DNA from 4 places in the Paenibacillus hamazuiensis genome. Region 3 is predicted to be linked to each of the others. Evidence: riboswitches for the same ligand, from Rfam matches in the RefSeq annotation. Region 3 holds a riboswitch; each other region holds the start of a gene.

Region 1 (3,942 bases), 270 kb from region 3:
TAAACAGCACATCCCCGCCGTAAGACTTTCGGATGACAAGATCTCCTTGCTTCATGGCCATATCGCCTCCTCGTCTATCTTATGGCGAGGGTGGGCGTTTGGTGAGGGAAATTACTCCTATATCCCGGGTTTACCCGAGAAATTGCCGGAGGGCGCCGCTCAGACGCGCATATTCCTCGATGCTGAGCGTTTCCCCCCGGCGGGAAGGATCTATGTCCAGCTGCTGCAAAAGCTTCTCCAGCTCCGTTTTAGTCTCTTTGGTGAAAAAGCGGCTGCCCAGGTTATTGTATATCGTTTTTCGGCGCTGAGTGAAAGCCGCTTGAACGACCTCGAAGAAAAACGCCTCATCGGCCACCTCCACCGGAGGGCGGTCCCGCACCTTCAGTTTAATCACGGCCGAGTCCACATTCGGCTGCGGGATAAACACCGTATGCGGCACGACGGCGACAAGCTCCGGCTCGCAGTAATACTGAACCGCAATGCTCAAGCTTCCGTAATCCTTTTTCCCGGGTCTGGCCGCCATGCGTTCCGCCACTTCCTTCTGGATCATGACGACGATGTTCTCCAGCGGCAGCTTGTCCTCCAGAAGCTTCATGATGATCGGCGTCGTCACGTAATAGGGAAGGTTGGCAACCACGCTGACCCGGGATACCCCCTGAAAATTCTCGGCAAACAGCTTCGCAAGGTCCGTCTCAAGCACGTCTCCGTGAACTACCGTCGCATTCGGGTAAGGCTCCAGCGTCTCCTGCAGAATGGGAATAAGCCGCTGGTCAATCTCCACGGCAACGACCTTTCCGGCCCTCACCGCCAAGTGCTGGGTTAACGCGCCTATACCCGGCCCGATCTCCAGAGCTCCCTTCGAAGCGTCCAGCTCCGCGGCGCCGACAATTTTTTGCAGTGTGTTTTGGTCGATCAAAAAGTTTTGCCCCAAGCTTTTCTTCAAGGTAAGCCCATGCTTGCGAATCAAATCCTGCGTACGTTTCGGCGTAGCGATCAGCTCGTCGCCGCTCAGCTTTGTCGTCTCCATCCGTAACCCTCTTTACTCAAATTGGTCCAATACCCGGCGCATCGCGTCCGCAAACTCTTCTTTCGTAATCTGGAACATCCGGCACCGTTTGAAAAACTGCTTCCCGTTGCAGTACCCGATGCCGAGCAGCTTGCCGGCTTCCAGCCTTCTGGCCGCCGCCTGGGGGTGAACGATCAGCCCCGCGTCGATCAGGTCGCTCCAGCTGATTTCCGTGCCGCCCGCTTCATAATCGGTCCGTACGTGCGAGAGGGCATACCGGATCGCTTCAGGCGAGGCGTTTTCCACCCCGATGTCGCCGTTCTTCTCCGCCTGCTCCTGCGGCAGGAAAGCATGCTTGCATCCCGGCACCTTGGCCGTTATGATCTTGCGGATCCGTTCGCCCGCATGATCCGGGTCTGTAAACACGATGACTCCCCTGCGCTGCTGAGCCAGCCGAATCCTTTGGATGACGTCCTTATTGATCGCCGATCCGCCGGTTTCGATCGTTTCCGCCTCCACGGCCCGCCGAATGGCCGCCGTATCGTCCTTACCCTCCACAACAATGATTTCCTTGATCATAACCCATGCTCGTCCTCTCCTGCAAAGCGAAAAAGAAGAGGCGCTCAGCCTCTTCCCGACTTCTCGTTATCTATATGCATCAGTATACCCCAAATCCGGCAGCCGTTAATCTGCGGTCGGCTTCTTCGGACCGATGATATACACGGTATATCCGCGTTTAGTTCCAAATTTTGTCGCGTAATCGGCGCTATCGAAGTAAACGTCGATGATGTTCCCCTTTACTGCGCTGCCGATATCTTCTGCTCTGCGGAAACCGAGACCTTCGATATACACCCACCATCCAAGAGGAATGACCTTCGGGTCTACGGCGATAGTACGCCCTTCCGTCACGCGGGTCCCCGTCGAGGTGAGCCCGTATTGCGGATGATTGGCACTTTTGCCACCTGCACTTGCCGTGTAGGCGGTCAACGTCATGTTTTTGACAATTTGCTTATATCCAAATGTAACCCCGCTTTTCGTCACTTCGTCCATATTGGGAGAAGAAGCGGATAAGGCAATAACCGGATTTTTCGTGCCGACGGCCACCACTTTATTGACGCTTTCGGATTGTACTTCTTCTTTGACAATTTCCTCGGAAACAAGTTTGCCGTCTTCGTACACCTTTTCTTTCGTCTTCAGGACGACGCCTTCCTGGCCTTCCTGAACGGTCTGCTCTTTGCCCTTGAGCAGTTGGGCATCATTCTTTTTAACCACTTCGTAAGGGATCGTTTCGGTAAAATCCTCGGTTTCTTTCTTCACACGCACCACTTGAATGGCTGCATTGTCCGCAAGCGCGGTGTCGGCGGCAGGAATCACTTTATCCAGCTCCCCAACGGAAATATTCAAATCCTTCAGCGCGCTCTCTACCGTTTGCCCCGTCGTATATACCGTCTTCGTTTCCCCATCCGCCGTAAGCTGAACGGGCTTCGTATGGTCGATGACGATCCGGTCTCCGTTTTTGAGACTTGCCGTAAGCGGAACGGAAATGCGGTCGTGTTCCCCGACCTGGATATTTTGTTCATCCAGCAGCCGGCTCAGTTCCCATTGTCTTGTCTGGACAACGGATTCTTGGCCGTTAACAACCACGGTAACCCGCTTGATTGCGGTCCCGTATAACAACATCATGAACATGAAAGTCATAGCGATCGAAAATGCCGCTACAATGAGAATCGATCTCATGTTTTCATGCTTCCATCGCAATGCGAAGGACATGCTGGATGATCGTCTTACATGGGTTTCCGTTTGGATTGAGCCCACTTGTTCGGTCCTCCTTCAAAGCCCCGCCACCCGAGTGTAACGCATGATTTCATCTGACGCGACTATGGAAATTTGTTTTGCATTTTGTGAATAATTTAACTGAATTTCCCGCAGCAACTCGTGTACGCTTGGGATAACTGCAGCCGCCACCTCCTTGGCGTCCGCCCTTTAGAAAGGCATGGACAAAATACCCTCTCAATCGTATAGCCAAAAATGGCAACAAAAAAGCCACAGGAAAGAGGACTCTTCCCGTGACTTTGAAATTGCAAGCAAATTCAAACAGACACGACAATCGTTACCTCTCTCGTTACGCTTACGAGGTTAGCTGACGGATTCGGGCGTGAGAGTCGCCCTACCCAAAGCATTGAGGAATGCTCAGGATTCACCCCAAAAAAATGAACCGGCTTGCCGCCGATTGGTTCCCCCGTTTCCCACTTGGAAACTCAGCGTTCTGGAAAAATGGTAAATGGTAATTTGGTTTTGTTATTGTGTAGTTTACGCCGTATCGCCGGAACTGTAAAGCATACAAACTCGGCAAATCAAGGCGTATTTTTGGAAAATTAGATCATTTTCAGCCAATTGATCGAATATAATCCACTTTTTTCTGGCGTTAACCCCACAAATACTCATTATTTCTCCGTATATCTCAATTGCGAACAAAAAAGGGCACCCTTTACCCACACAAAAACTTAACGAATCCCGAATAATGTAATGGCGTTTACCGTGGTAACGTGAGCCAAATTTTCCAGCGGAATGCCCTTAATTTCGGCAGCGGCTTCGGCAACCAAACGCACATAACCGGTCTCGTTGCGCTTTCCTCGAAAAGGATGCGGAGTCAAATACGGGGCATCCGTCTCGATGAGCAATCGGTCCATCGGCACCTGGGCGAGCACTTCTTTTGGCTGTTTGGCATTTTTGTATGTAATCGGCCCGCCGAACGAAATGTAGAAGTTCATATCGAGGCATTGCTTGGCCGTTTCCCAACTGCCCGAGAAGCAGTGCATCACTCCTCCGACTTCGGAGGCCTTCTCTTCCTGCAGGATTTTTACGATGTCCTGATGAGCGTCCCGGTTATGTATGACGATCGGCTTGCCTACCTTGCGGGCAAGCCGAATTTGTTC
Region 2 (3,942 bases), 3.0 Mb from region 3:
GCCCGTTTTAGCGGCAATCAGCAAATCGTTTGCGATCACCTGATCGGTCATGCTGCCCATCCCCGTCATATTTTCCAGCAGCGTATTCATAAGATCATCTCCGTTCGTCATTGGTTATGTCATACTTTGGATAAAATTGCGGAAAGCTCCTGGATTGCTTGCTTGGATTGCTGTACATCCTGTTGAAGCAATGTTTTCAATTCCGGGTCGGAAGCCAGCGCTTGCATCGTTGCGGATTTGGTCAGGCAAACATTTTTGCTGGACAAAAGCTCTCTCATCTCCAAAATCTCATGCGTCGCCAAGTTGACGGCTCCAATCGTTTGCGCCTGAGGGGATTGCGTCGTCGCGTTCATCTGTTGCACCTCCTTTTGCAAAAGACCTGCCGAACACCACCTTACTTTTTGCTTGTTTCCGCAAGCTTATGCGGCAGGTCCTGTTTTTTCCACTTGCATAAAACCGTTCGGATAAGATACATTAAATACGAACATATATTCGCTATTATGAGGTGGAAAACGATGAGCAAACCGGTAACCTTTGAACATATCCGCTCGAAAACCGCTTTGAACCAAGTAACGGCCCCTTCCATGCCTTTTTCCTGGTCGCTCAATCCGTATCGCGGCTGCCAGCATGGCTGCAGCTTTTGCTATGCCCGCTCCACCCATTCGTTTCTCGGCATGGAGACGGACGATACGTTCCAAAAGCATATTTTTATCAAGGAAAACGTGCCCGAGGCGCTGGAAGAGCAGCTGCGGAAAGCGGCAAGAAGCCGCGGCGGGTTAAAGAAGTTCGGCAAAGTCGCCGTCGGCACGGCGACCGACCCGTACCAGCCGGTGGAGGCGAAAGCCCGGCTGACCCGGCAAGCGCTGGAGTTGTTCGCCCGCTACGGAGTCCCGGTCAGCGTGACGACGCGCTCTCCGCTCATATTACGCGACATCGATTTGCTTCAAGCGATCCCGGACGCTACTGTCAATATAAGCCTCAATACGCTCAATCTTAAAATATGGCGGGACTTCGAGCCGTTCACCCCTTCCCCGCTTGAACGGCTGAAAACGATCGGCCGGCTGGGAGAGATGGGTATCCGAGCGGGAATTTTTATGGCTCCGATTTTGCCGCTTTTGATGGATACGGAGGACGAGCTGCGCCGGCTGCTCGGCGAAGCCCGCTCTTATGCGCCGCGCTTTGTCATGCCGTCGTATTTACGCCTGAATACCCGGGATGTCAAAGTCTGGTTTTTCCAGACCTTGCGTACCGGCTACCCACACCTGGTGGAGGAGTATGCTCGTTTTTACGCATCGTCTCCTTATTTGCCCGCCGATTACCGGAAAGAAGGAATCGCCCGCGTCAACACCTTATTGGAAGAGTACGGATTCATCTCGTACGAACCGTACTCGGGACGGGAAGGCGACGAAGACGAAGCGTCCGAAGAGAAACCGGTGCAGCTCAGCTTCGCTTTTTAAACATCGCCCGTTCGCATAAGCAGCCGCTTCCTGAAAAAAGATATAGGTGTACCTAATCTTAATAAAGGAGCGACTTTCATGAACGCATTGAAAAGCGTTGCTATCGCCGTGCTGCTCATGGCAGGTTTGCCGATGACGGTCATATCCGCGGAATCGGCTTCTGCAAATACGGCTTCCTCCGCTTCAACCACCCGCAATAATGTCGTCACGAACAATAGCGATTACACGCCGTACGGTTCGCTCGGTACGGCGGGTCATTTGGGCACTTTCGGCAATAACGGAACAGGGCCTGCCGGTCTCGGCAACCGCGGCACCGATGCGACGCCGGTCCGCAATTTTGCCGCCCAGCAGGGGACCGGGTATGCAGGAGGGGATAACATCCGGCCCAATTCGATCGGATATGCCGCCGACGGCTCCGTTACCGGCATCACGTACGGAGGCCAGCGCGGAACCGCGTATCGCGATAACAGCTACACCGCCACCTCTGTGGATAACCGGACCAATTACGATTGGGTCGGCTGGCTTGGGCTGCTCGGCTTGCTGGGCTTGTTCAACCGGGGAAGGGCGGGCGAAAACCGCGGATAATAACCGATCCCTTTCGAAAACAGCTTCCTGCCTTTAAGGGAGCTGTTTTCCATTTGCAGCCGCCTATAAAAGACAATGCAGCCGGGTTAAATGTCTGCCTTCAGACGAATTGGTGATTATAGGAAGCAATTGGCACATTTTATACATTGAAACCATTCGGGTACTGTGGTACTTTTTATAAAGTGTCGAATCCAATACGGAAAGTATTGGTACGGGGGACGCTTCGCAATTGGGGTGAATGCAAGATTATTCAAGCTAGGGAAACCTCTTCCCGAACCCGTCAACTAACCTCGGAGGCAATAGGAGGTAAGCTTTGAACAAACTGATAGCAGGATTGGTTTTAGTCTGCTCGATGGTTTCTTTACATTTGTCCGCCCCTGCCCCGGCTAAGGCCGAACCGCTTTTGGCAGATGACGTGAAGGTGCAAGTTAATGATGAGCTTGTGCAATTTCCCGATGCGGAGCCTTTTGTGGACGAGAACAGCAAGCTGCAAGTTCCGGTTCGTACGATGACGGACAAGCTCGGCTATTCGATCGATTGGCAAAAGACGGGCGAACAAATCAAATTAACCATCGCCGGCAAAAAGAAAACAATTGCTTTAACGACGGGAGATTCCACCGCTGTCGTTGACGGCAACAAGGTAAGCTTGGGCACGCAGGCCCGCATTTTGAACGGCCGCGTCTATATTCCGTTTCGCTTCATCTCCGAAACGATGGGAATCCGGGTACAATGGGATCCGGACAATCGGATCGCGATTTTGAACGAGGACGGCCAATATCACGCTCCGGCCTGGTACGCCCCGAAGTACGATAAAATCGTCGAGGCGAAAGCGACGGCGTACACCGGCGCTGCCAGTGAAAACGGAGGCAGAGCGGCAGTCGATTATTTCGGCAACCCTCTGCGGATCGGCACCATTTCGGTGGATCCTAACGTCATCCCTCTCGGCTCGCTCGTCTATATTGAAGGCTATAGCTATGACGGCCTTCCGCAGGGTGGCATGATGGCCAGAGCGCTGGATACGGGCGGCTCCATCAAAGGCAACAGGATCGACATTTTTGTCCCCGGCACACAAAAAAAAGCTTCCGAGTTTGGTATTCAAAATGTAAAAATTTACGTGTTGAAGAAATAAGCTCGAAAAAGCGGCCGCATCCCCGTGCGGCTGCTTTTTCTTGCTTTTTTTGTCATGCATAAGGACATTTTCCCCTATGAGATAATACAAAGGCGAGATGTGCTTACAAAGGGGGGCGGAGCCTTGAAGTCATGGAAACTTCGGATGGCTGTGTTATTGCTCTGCGGTTGCTTGACCGGCGCACCGCCGGCTGTCGCGGGACCGCGCAGCGAGGTTGTTTTTAATATCGAGACGGATCAGAAGCTTATCGCACTGACGTTCGACGATGGCCCTAACCCGGTATACACCCCGCAAATTTTGGACCTCCTGAAGGAACATGGAGCCAAGGCGACGTTTTTCGTATTGGGCAAAAGGGTGCAGTCGTTCCCGCAAATCGCTATTCGCGAGGTGAACGAGGGTCACGAAATCGCCAATCATACGTTTGATCACCATTTTTTGAAAAACGTATCTCCCGACAAGCTGAAGGAGGAGATTCGCCAAACGCAGGAGGTCATTTTCGACATCACCGAGCAAATGCCTCACGTGTTCCGGCCTCCCGGCGGATTTTACGACGATGCGCTGATCGATTTGGCGCGCGAGGACCATTTTACCGTCGTCATGTGGTCCTGGTATCAGGATACGAAAGACTGGAGGCGGCCGGGTGTGCGCAAAATCGTCGATACCGTGCTGAGTAATGTGCATAACGGCGATATCATTTTGTTTCACGACCTCGAAGGGGATTGCAGCCAGACGGTGGAATCGCTCAGGCAAATTTTGCCGAAGCTCAAGGAG
Region 3 (3,942 bases):
CCTTTCTCCAGCACGTCCCGCGTATTGATCGGCACATGCTCCTCGCTGACGCCCATCGCCACGAGATGACCTCCGGGCCTCAAGATATCGATCCCCTGATTAATTGCACTTTCGCTGAACCTTCCGCCCGTGCACTCCATCACAACGTCGACTTTCCAGCCGGCCTTGAAATCGTAGCTCTGCACCATTTCCGTCTCGGCAAAATCGAATTGATCCAGCTTCTCCCGAATGGCACCGAACACAATGAGCCGGTCCTTGCCGACGCCAAACGCATGGTGCAGCATCGCTGCGGTCAAATAGCCGACCGGCCCGTCGCCGAATACCGCGGCGCTGCCTTTATCCAGCAGATGGCTGATTCCTCTCGCCGCCCGGTACGATACGCTGCACAGTTCCGCGAGCACGGCAATCTCATCAGGGATTGATGAAGGAACCGGAATCGCGCAAGCTTCGGGAATGACAAGCCTGCTTTGGGCGATCCCGTCGAAGCCGCTGCCCATAAATTGCGAGCGGTAGCAGTAGTTGTCTTCAATTTCGTTTCGGCATGCCGGGCAGCATTCTTCGGGAGGGATATCTTGGAGCAGGTATCCGGGCAAATTCGGAACGACGACAACTCTCTCTCCTTTGGGGAGCTTGGATGAGGCGCTTTCCGCGATCGTCCCAATTCCTTCATGCAGCAGCGCCATCGGCAGTTTTTTCGCAAGCACTTCCGGCTTGCGCATGCCTCCGAAGTAGCGAAGGTCGGCGTGGCAGATGCTGGCGATAGTAGGCTCCACCGCGACATAACCGCTGCGCAGCTCCCTTTCTACAATCACCTCTTGAACCTCGCGCGGTTGGGTCAACCGCCATGTTCGCGATTTCACGGTGCCGGTTGTTGAGCTTGCCACTAACAGAAACACCTCCGTATGTTATTCGTAAAAGTATATGAATTTCCGGCCGCCGAAGCGGTCGCGAAAGCTTCACCGAAGGGTCAGGCAAGAAGCACGTTGATGCCGGCGTCGCGAAACGGCTTGGCCTCGTATTCCGGCAGCTCCTTGTTCGTAATTAACGTATGAATGGCCGAATTCGGCGCGACCGTGTGCAGCGACAGCTTGCCGATCTTCGTTTCGTCGGCCACGACGATCACTTCCTGCGCGGCGCCGATCATTCCCTGTTTGGCCGTCACAAGCTGGGCTTCGGGATGCATGAGGCCATGCTTCGGATGAATGGCCGGCGTGCCGATGAACGCTTTGGACACGTGCAGCGACCGCAGCACCTGATCGGTAAACATTCCGTTCAGCATGTAGCTGGAAGGATACAGCTCCCCTCCGGTTACCGTCACTTTCACTCCCGGCGCATCGCGCAGCTCGGCCGCCACGTTGATGTCGTTGGTCACTACCGTCAGATTCGAGCGATGGACCAGGTTTTTGGCGATGTGCAGCGTCGTTGTGCCGGAGTCGATGATGATATGCTCGCCGTCCTCGACCAGATTGGCCGCCAGCTTGCCGATGCGCATTTTCTGCTCGAGCTGCGCATGCGAACGCTCGTTAAACGGCGGCTCGTTATGCGTCAGCTGCTCCACAATGACTCCGCCGTGCGTTCGTTTGAGCAGTCCTTCCTGCTCAAGCTCCGCCAAATCCCGGCGAATGGTCGCTTCATGCACGTCGAATTCGACGGCCAAAGCCACCACGGAAGCGACACGGTGCTGCCTGACATGCTCCACGATTCTCAGCTTTCTTTCTGCCGCCAACACTTGCGTCACCCCTCACCCGCAGAAACAAACATCAAAATCGCTTCTTTTTGTTTATTTTATGTTCATTTATGCTCGTATTACATCTTTAGAGTAACGCCATACTGTCAATCTTGTCAATATGCTTTTATTTAAAAGGGGCACGTACTGCGTATTTTCAAATTCATTTGCGCAAAAATAAACATTTCATGGCGCGATGCCGCGCGTCTTGGTATGAAAACTGGCGAAAAAAACGCCGCCAGGTCCTTTATTAGTGCTATTTGTCCGTTTGTTGGGAGTAGCGGGGGAGGTTCTGCCCGCTGCTTGCGGTTGAAAATAGAAACGCCGGGCCTTATGGGTTATACTGGAAATCGGCAATAATGAATTGCGTAATTCAAGGAGGCTTCTGCAGAGCCTCCTTGAAAAACAAAATGGATGGGGGAAGTTATGAAAAATGAAGTAAGTTGGAGATGATCAATGAAATTATGATGCCGCGGCCGCTCCCCGTTATGTCACAGCACGATTTTCATCACATTCCACAGGGCATCGCATAATTCTTCCTCCCTTTCCTCCATCGCGGACATTCGTACGACCCATTCCTCCGAATCCCGCTGCATGCAAAAACCAGCTTCATGCTCAGTCAGGTATGCTATCATTTGTCCGACGGTTAATAGCGGGAGCGATTTATGCTTCTCCACCCCGTTTAAGTAATAAATCATTTCTTCATGATCGCCAATCGCAATATACTCCCCTTCTTCGGGAGCCCATTGCGTTCGCAGCTTTTCCTTTTGCTGATCGGTGAGCTCGTGCAGATGAGATGCGGATATTCGCTGGACCATACGCCACCTCCGGATGAAAGAATCGATGAAACTGCAAAAAGACCCAAATCCAGCCAGGACACGCGCGAAAAAATCACGCTAACCACCCTGAAGCCGCCATGGGTCCAAAAGAGACAAAAAAAGACCCGTATTCGGGTCTGGTCTTTTATGCAAAAAAATATGCACATTGTAAAAAGGCGACCCATCCACTGCTGACGAGGTTAGCTGCCGGGCTCGGGCAAAGATGGTCCCCTACATGCCAGAATGCATGATTCGCCCCAAAAACGTTGGTTCCCCCGCTTTCCGGATCATCCGGAAATTAAGCGTAACTTAATCATATAAATCAACCACGATCAAGTCAATATGTTAAATATTTACTGGGTTAATCACTTTCTAGCACGAATGCCGCCGCTTACCCCGCTCCGCCCTTTCTGGTCAGCCGGAAAATATACTCCTTCCCGGACTCTTCGGACACTGCCCTTTTCCGGGGCGGCTTCGGTTTCCCTCCGTACTGTTTCGGTTTAATCGCGAACATGGCGAGCAATGCGGCCAATACACCAACCCCGGCCATCGTAAAAAAGAGCATCCTGTGCGTTTGCTCCATCAGCAAAGAGGCGACCGGCGGATCGGCGGCCACCCCGATAAACCTCATGCTGCTGTAAATGGAGGATACCGTCCCCCTCTGCTCCTTTACGATCCCTTCCGTGATCATCGCATCGAGGCAGGGCAAAGCCATTCCGATACCGATGCCGCCCAAGGTCATGAAAATAAACAGCATATAGATCGAGTCGCTGCGAAACCATCCGCATACAAGCATCGCCGCCGTTGCCAGAGACGCGCCGAAAAAGTTGACCCATTTCATCCGCCGCTTGTTTTCCCCGATCCACTTTCCTGCCGTAAATGAGGACAAACAAAGCGCCGCCGTCGGGATCGCAAGCAGGGCCCCCTTGAAAACACCGTCGATGTTATATAGATCTTCGAGTATTTGGGACAAATAAAATAACGCTGCAAAGAGGACAAACATGAAGATGCCGCCGATCGCAAAAATCGCATAAAGCCAGCGGCCTTTTTCCCCAAATACCTGTTTGATCGATTTGAGAAACCGCCCGAGGCTTGGCGGCTCTTGCTCCCGCTTTTTCGGCACCTTGACCAAAAAACCGACCATGACAAGCGAGACCAGGCAAAATACCGGTATCGCAAAAAATGGAACATACCACACGACTGCAGCCAAAAGCGAACCGAGAATCGGACTGAGCACTTTGCCGAACGTATTGGCCGTTTCGATCGCCCCGAGTCCCTCGCTTACGTCCGATTCTTTTTTGAACATGTCGCCGACGAGAGGCATGACGATCGGAGCCGCTCCCGCCGCACCTACTCCCTGCAGCAGCCGCCCCAGTAAAATCCATACGTAAGCATGCT
Region 4 (3,942 bases), 1.3 Mb from region 3:
ATGACGCCGTGCTTCTTATTGATCGCAACGACGCTGCAGCCGTATTTGGCCCGCGGGTCAAGCTGTTTGAGCGTGCAGCCGGACAGCTTCTTCGGTACGGACAGCTCCGCGATCGTGTAGTCCTTGGACAGCTCGATGTAATCGAGCAGGTTGGGCGAAACGAGCTGGTGCGCGACGCGGATCCCCATGTCCCGTTCCGGGAAGATGACCCGGTCGACCCCGATTTTCTCCAGCACCTTGCCGTGCAGCTCGGAGAGCGCCTTGGCGACGACCGTTTTGACCCCGATGTCCTTGAGCAAAATCGCCGCAAGAATGCTGGCCTGAATATCGTCTCCGATCGCGACGACCGCGCAGTCGAAATTGCGGATGCCGAGCGAGCGAAGCACCTCTTCGTCCGTCGCATCGGCGACGACCGCGTGCGTGAGCACGTCGCTCATTTCTTCGACCGCTTCCTCGTCCTGATCGATGCCTAGCACCTCATAACCGAGCTGAACGAGCTCCTTTGCAAGACTCGAGCCGAAACGGCCCAACCCGATGACCACATATTGACTACCTTTCATCTCCCACAATCTCCCTTTTTCCGGTTCATCCGAAACGTTTTTCTAGCCAATCGTAATTTTCCCTTCCGGGTATCTGTAAAGCTCTTTTTCCACTTTCGGCCCCAGCGCGTAGGCGAGCGTGAGCGGTCCGAGCCTTCCGATAAACATCATCAGCGCGATCAAAATTTTGCCGACCATCGACAAATCCGGCGTAAGCCCCATCGTCAGCCCGACCGTGCCGAACGCGGAGGTCACCTCGAACAAAATCATCAGGAAGCTGCGAGGCTCCGTCGTGGACAGCACCATCGACACGAATATAACGAGAAACAAGGCAATCATCGTCATCGTGATCGCTTTTAAAATGCGATCCTTTCCGAGCCGGTAACGAAACAGCACGATATCTTCCTTGCCGCGGATCATCGCGATCATGGCGCCGATCAGCGTCGTGAACGTCGTCGTTTTAATACCGCCGCCCGTCGAACCCGGAGAAGCTCCGATAAACATCAGGATGATGATGAAAAATTGCGAAGCCTGCCTCATGCCCGCGATATCCAGCGTGTTCGGCCCTGCCGTACGGGGCGCAACCGACTGGAACAGCGCTCCCCATATTTTGCCGGACCAGCCGAGCGGCGCAAGCGTCTTCGGGTTGGTGAACTCGAAGATGAAGATGACCACCGCCCCGATCACGATAAGCGCCCCGGTCATGCTGAGCACCACCTTGGAATGCAGCGACAGCTTGCGGTGCTTGCGGAACTCGAGCAGGTCGGATATGACAATAAACCCGAGACCGCCGAGAATGATCAGCCCCATTGCGACGATGTTCACCACCGGATCGTCGACAAACGACGTCAGGCTGCTGAACGGCCCGGTAATCGAACCGAACAGGTCGAAGCCGGCGTTGTTGAACATCGATACGGCGTGAAAAATCCCGAAATAAATCGCCGTCCCGGGACTCAGATCCATCGACCAGCGGATCGAGAAGATGACCGCGGCAATGAACTCGATCGTAAGCGAGTAGAAAATCACTTTACGGATCAGCCGAACGATCCCTTCCATGCTACCCTGGTTCATCGCTTCCTGCAGGACGAGCCTCTCCTTTAAAGAGATCCGCTTCTTCAGCATAAATGCGACCAAGGTGGACATCGTCATGAACCCGAGGCCGCCCACTTGAATAAGCAGCATGATGACGATTTGCCCGAACTTGGTAAAATACGTGCCTGTGTCGACTACAACCAGCCCCGTCACGCAGGTGGCCGAGGTCGCCGTAAACAGCGCGTCCAAAAACGGCATCGGCTGCCCGGACGCGGTGGCGATCGGCGTAGTCAGGAGCAAGGCCCCCGCGAAAATGATGACGGCAAAGCCGATCACCAAAATTTGCGGCGGAGTCAGCTCCAGCTTTTTTCTCGTTCTCTCCACGACTGAGTTCATCATCCTTTTTTGCCAAGCGGGCTTTTTTTGGGCAAACAAAAAAGACACTGGAAATCCAATGCCCGCTTATGGTTGGTTCCTGATAAAAAAGCCTACGAGGTTAGCTGTCGGGTTCGGGTTTCAGGCACCCTATCGGCGTCAAGCGATTCCGCTTCTTGCCAAATTCACCCCATTACTCATGGTTCCCCCGTTTTCCAAAAGAAATTCGGCTTTTATTCAATTGATATGAATTATATGCGCTTTATTGTGAAAGCTCAAAGTCATTTTTCATTCATTTGGTTTGATATTCCGATCAAATGCATATTTTAGAGAAGACCGGGAAGGGGCTCGCTTTGCTTTTCGGCGATTTGCCTCCGCATGCTTTTATTATCTGTTTAAAAATGAGATAATCTGACAAGAAGCCGAAACGCAAAAATCGACTATTTTTTCGAAGGAGTAATTCATGGCTACCCTTTTATTCAACCGTCGGCTGCTTATGCTGGCGCTTGCCGGCATCCTGCTGTATACGGCGGTCGCTCTCCTTTCGCAGAGCGGAGAAACCACGGAAACGGAGCGTCAGGCGGCGGATGTTCCTTCCATCAGCAAGCGGGAAGCGGCCGATGCCGCAGCCGCCTTTTTAAAGTCCGAGTATGGAATTTCGGGGAAACCGGAAACGTTCGTCGCCTATCAGTCCCGCAAAACGTTCAGCGGGTATTTGCAAAAAGCGGATTTATACGATGATTACGAGAAAAAATGGATCGCCGAATTTCCGCTTGATTTTTTCGAGGTGGAGGCCTATGTGCCGGGCAGCGGGGAGCGATATTACGTCGAGGTAAACTTTACGAACGGCCATGTGACCGCGTGGAGCAAGGACATTCCGAAAGCCGCCAAACGAGCGGACGTTGATACCGCTGACCGGAAAAAGCTGGCCGAGCAGGCACTGGCCAAACACGGATACGACCTGAACGATCTGCGGTATTTGAAGCAATCTCCGGAGGACGGCTCGTACATATTCGAAAGCGGAACGAAAACGATCGGCGAATCGAAGTTGCAGGTTCACGTGGCCGTTCAAAACAGGGAGGTCGTCCGGCTGGCTCCGCAGTTCAGCGTTCCGGAGTCTTACGAGACATGGCAGGACGAGCAGGACGAATCCGCCTCGCTGATGACCCGGATCAGTCTCACTTTTACGCTGCTTATGGTATTATTTGCGGTATACGCCGTCGTCAAGTACCGCAAATATATTACGTTTCACCATGGCCTGCTGCTGACCGTTATTTTCAGCACCGTTTATATTACCAACAACATCAATATGTATCCAGCGTTCAAAACGGGATACGGCGACCGTCTGGACGGATGGGAGGCGGTTACCTCGCTCTTTTTCATGAATTTTATCGTGTTTCTGATGGCCGCCGCCTTGTATGTCTCCTTGCTCGCCGGGCGGGAAATGTGGCAAAGCCGCGGCTGGAACGCGTGGCTTCACTGGACGGAGCCGTCCTTCGGCCGGGAAGTGCTGGGCGGTATGGGGCGCGGCTACCTGCTGTGCCTTTTCATCCTGGGCGTGCAGCAAATGCTGTTTTTTATCGCGGAGAAAAAATTCCATGTTTGGGCGGTCAACGATCCGAGCGATTCCGTCTACAATATGCTCGCGCCCGGGTTGTTCCCGTTGATGGCGTGGGCTGCGGCGATTTCCGAGGAAGCGACCTACCGGTTATTCGGCATCGCCATGTTCCAGCGCATCGTCAAAAACCGCTTCCTGGCGGTACTTATTCCGAGCATGATCTGGGCGCTCAGCCATACGCAGTACCCGATTTACCCGGTATACACGCGGTTTGTCGAGGTGACGATCATCGGCCTCATCTTCGGCTACGCTTTCCTGCGGTTCGGCTTCATCACCGTCGTTTTTGCCCATGCGTCGATGGACAGCATCCTCATGGGCCTGAGCTTGATCGACACCGGCACCGCGGCGGACATTGCCACTGGCTTGTTTTATATATTC

What was found. Region 3 has a riboswitch for cyclic di-AMP ahead of MYS68_RS27370 (hypothetical protein). Riboswitches for the same ligand answer to the same signal wherever they lie in the genome.
Region 1: another riboswitch for cyclic di-AMP. It lies ahead of MYS68_RS28830 (3D domain-containing protein); the one in region 3 lies ahead of MYS68_RS27370 (hypothetical protein).
Region 2: another riboswitch for cyclic di-AMP. It lies ahead of MYS68_RS14715 (stalk domain-containing protein); the one in region 3 lies ahead of MYS68_RS27370 (hypothetical protein).
Region 4: another riboswitch for cyclic di-AMP. It lies ahead of MYS68_RS21355 (TrkH family potassium uptake protein); the one in region 3 lies ahead of MYS68_RS27370 (hypothetical protein).

What each region holds. Positions count from the first base shown of each region.
Region 1 covers NZ_JALRMO010000001.1:6,575,309-6,579,250, forward strand. Annotated here, with positions in the region: gene yabG (sporulation peptidase YabG) at 1-55, opposite strand, end outside; gene rsmA (16S rRNA (adenine(1518)-N(6)/adenine(1519)-N(6))-dimethyltransferase RsmA) at 131-1,012, opposite strand; gene rnmV (ribonuclease M5) at 1,040-1,585, opposite strand; gene MYS68_RS28830 (3D domain-containing protein) at 1,691-2,776, opposite strand; cyclic di-AMP (ydaO/yuaA leader) riboswitch at 3,116-3,280, opposite strand; gene MYS68_RS28835 (TatD family hydrolase) at 3,511-3,942, opposite strand, start outside.
Region 2 covers NZ_JALRMO010000001.1:3,321,810-3,325,751, forward strand. Annotated here, with positions in the region: gene MYS68_RS14695 (spore coat protein) at 1-90, opposite strand, end outside; gene MYS68_RS14700 (hypothetical protein) at 120-353, opposite strand; gene MYS68_RS14705 (SPL family radical SAM protein) at 516-1,457, shown strand; gene MYS68_RS14710 (hypothetical protein) at 1,536-2,042, shown strand; cyclic di-AMP (ydaO/yuaA leader) riboswitch at 2,216-2,356, shown strand; gene MYS68_RS14715 (stalk domain-containing protein) at 2,356-3,171, shown strand; gene MYS68_RS14720 (polysaccharide deacetylase family protein) at 3,295-3,942, shown strand, end outside.
Region 3 covers NZ_JALRMO010000001.1:6,301,538-6,305,479, forward strand. Annotated here, with positions in the region: gene MYS68_RS27360 (zinc-binding dehydrogenase) at 1-884, opposite strand, end outside; gene MYS68_RS27365 (DeoR/GlpR family DNA-binding transcription regulator) at 968-1,729, opposite strand; gene MYS68_RS27370 (hypothetical protein) at 2,218-2,544, opposite strand; cyclic di-AMP (ydaO/yuaA leader) riboswitch at 2,718-2,859, opposite strand; gene MYS68_RS27375 (MFS transporter) at 2,936-3,942, opposite strand, start outside.
Region 4 covers NZ_JALRMO010000001.1:4,957,470-4,961,411, forward strand. Annotated here, with positions in the region: gene MYS68_RS21350 (potassium channel family protein) at 1-560, opposite strand, end outside; gene MYS68_RS21355 (TrkH family potassium uptake protein) at 603-1,970, opposite strand; cyclic di-AMP (ydaO/yuaA leader) riboswitch at 2,042-2,188, opposite strand; gene MYS68_RS21360 (CPBP family intramembrane glutamic endopeptidase) at 2,410-3,942, shown strand, end outside.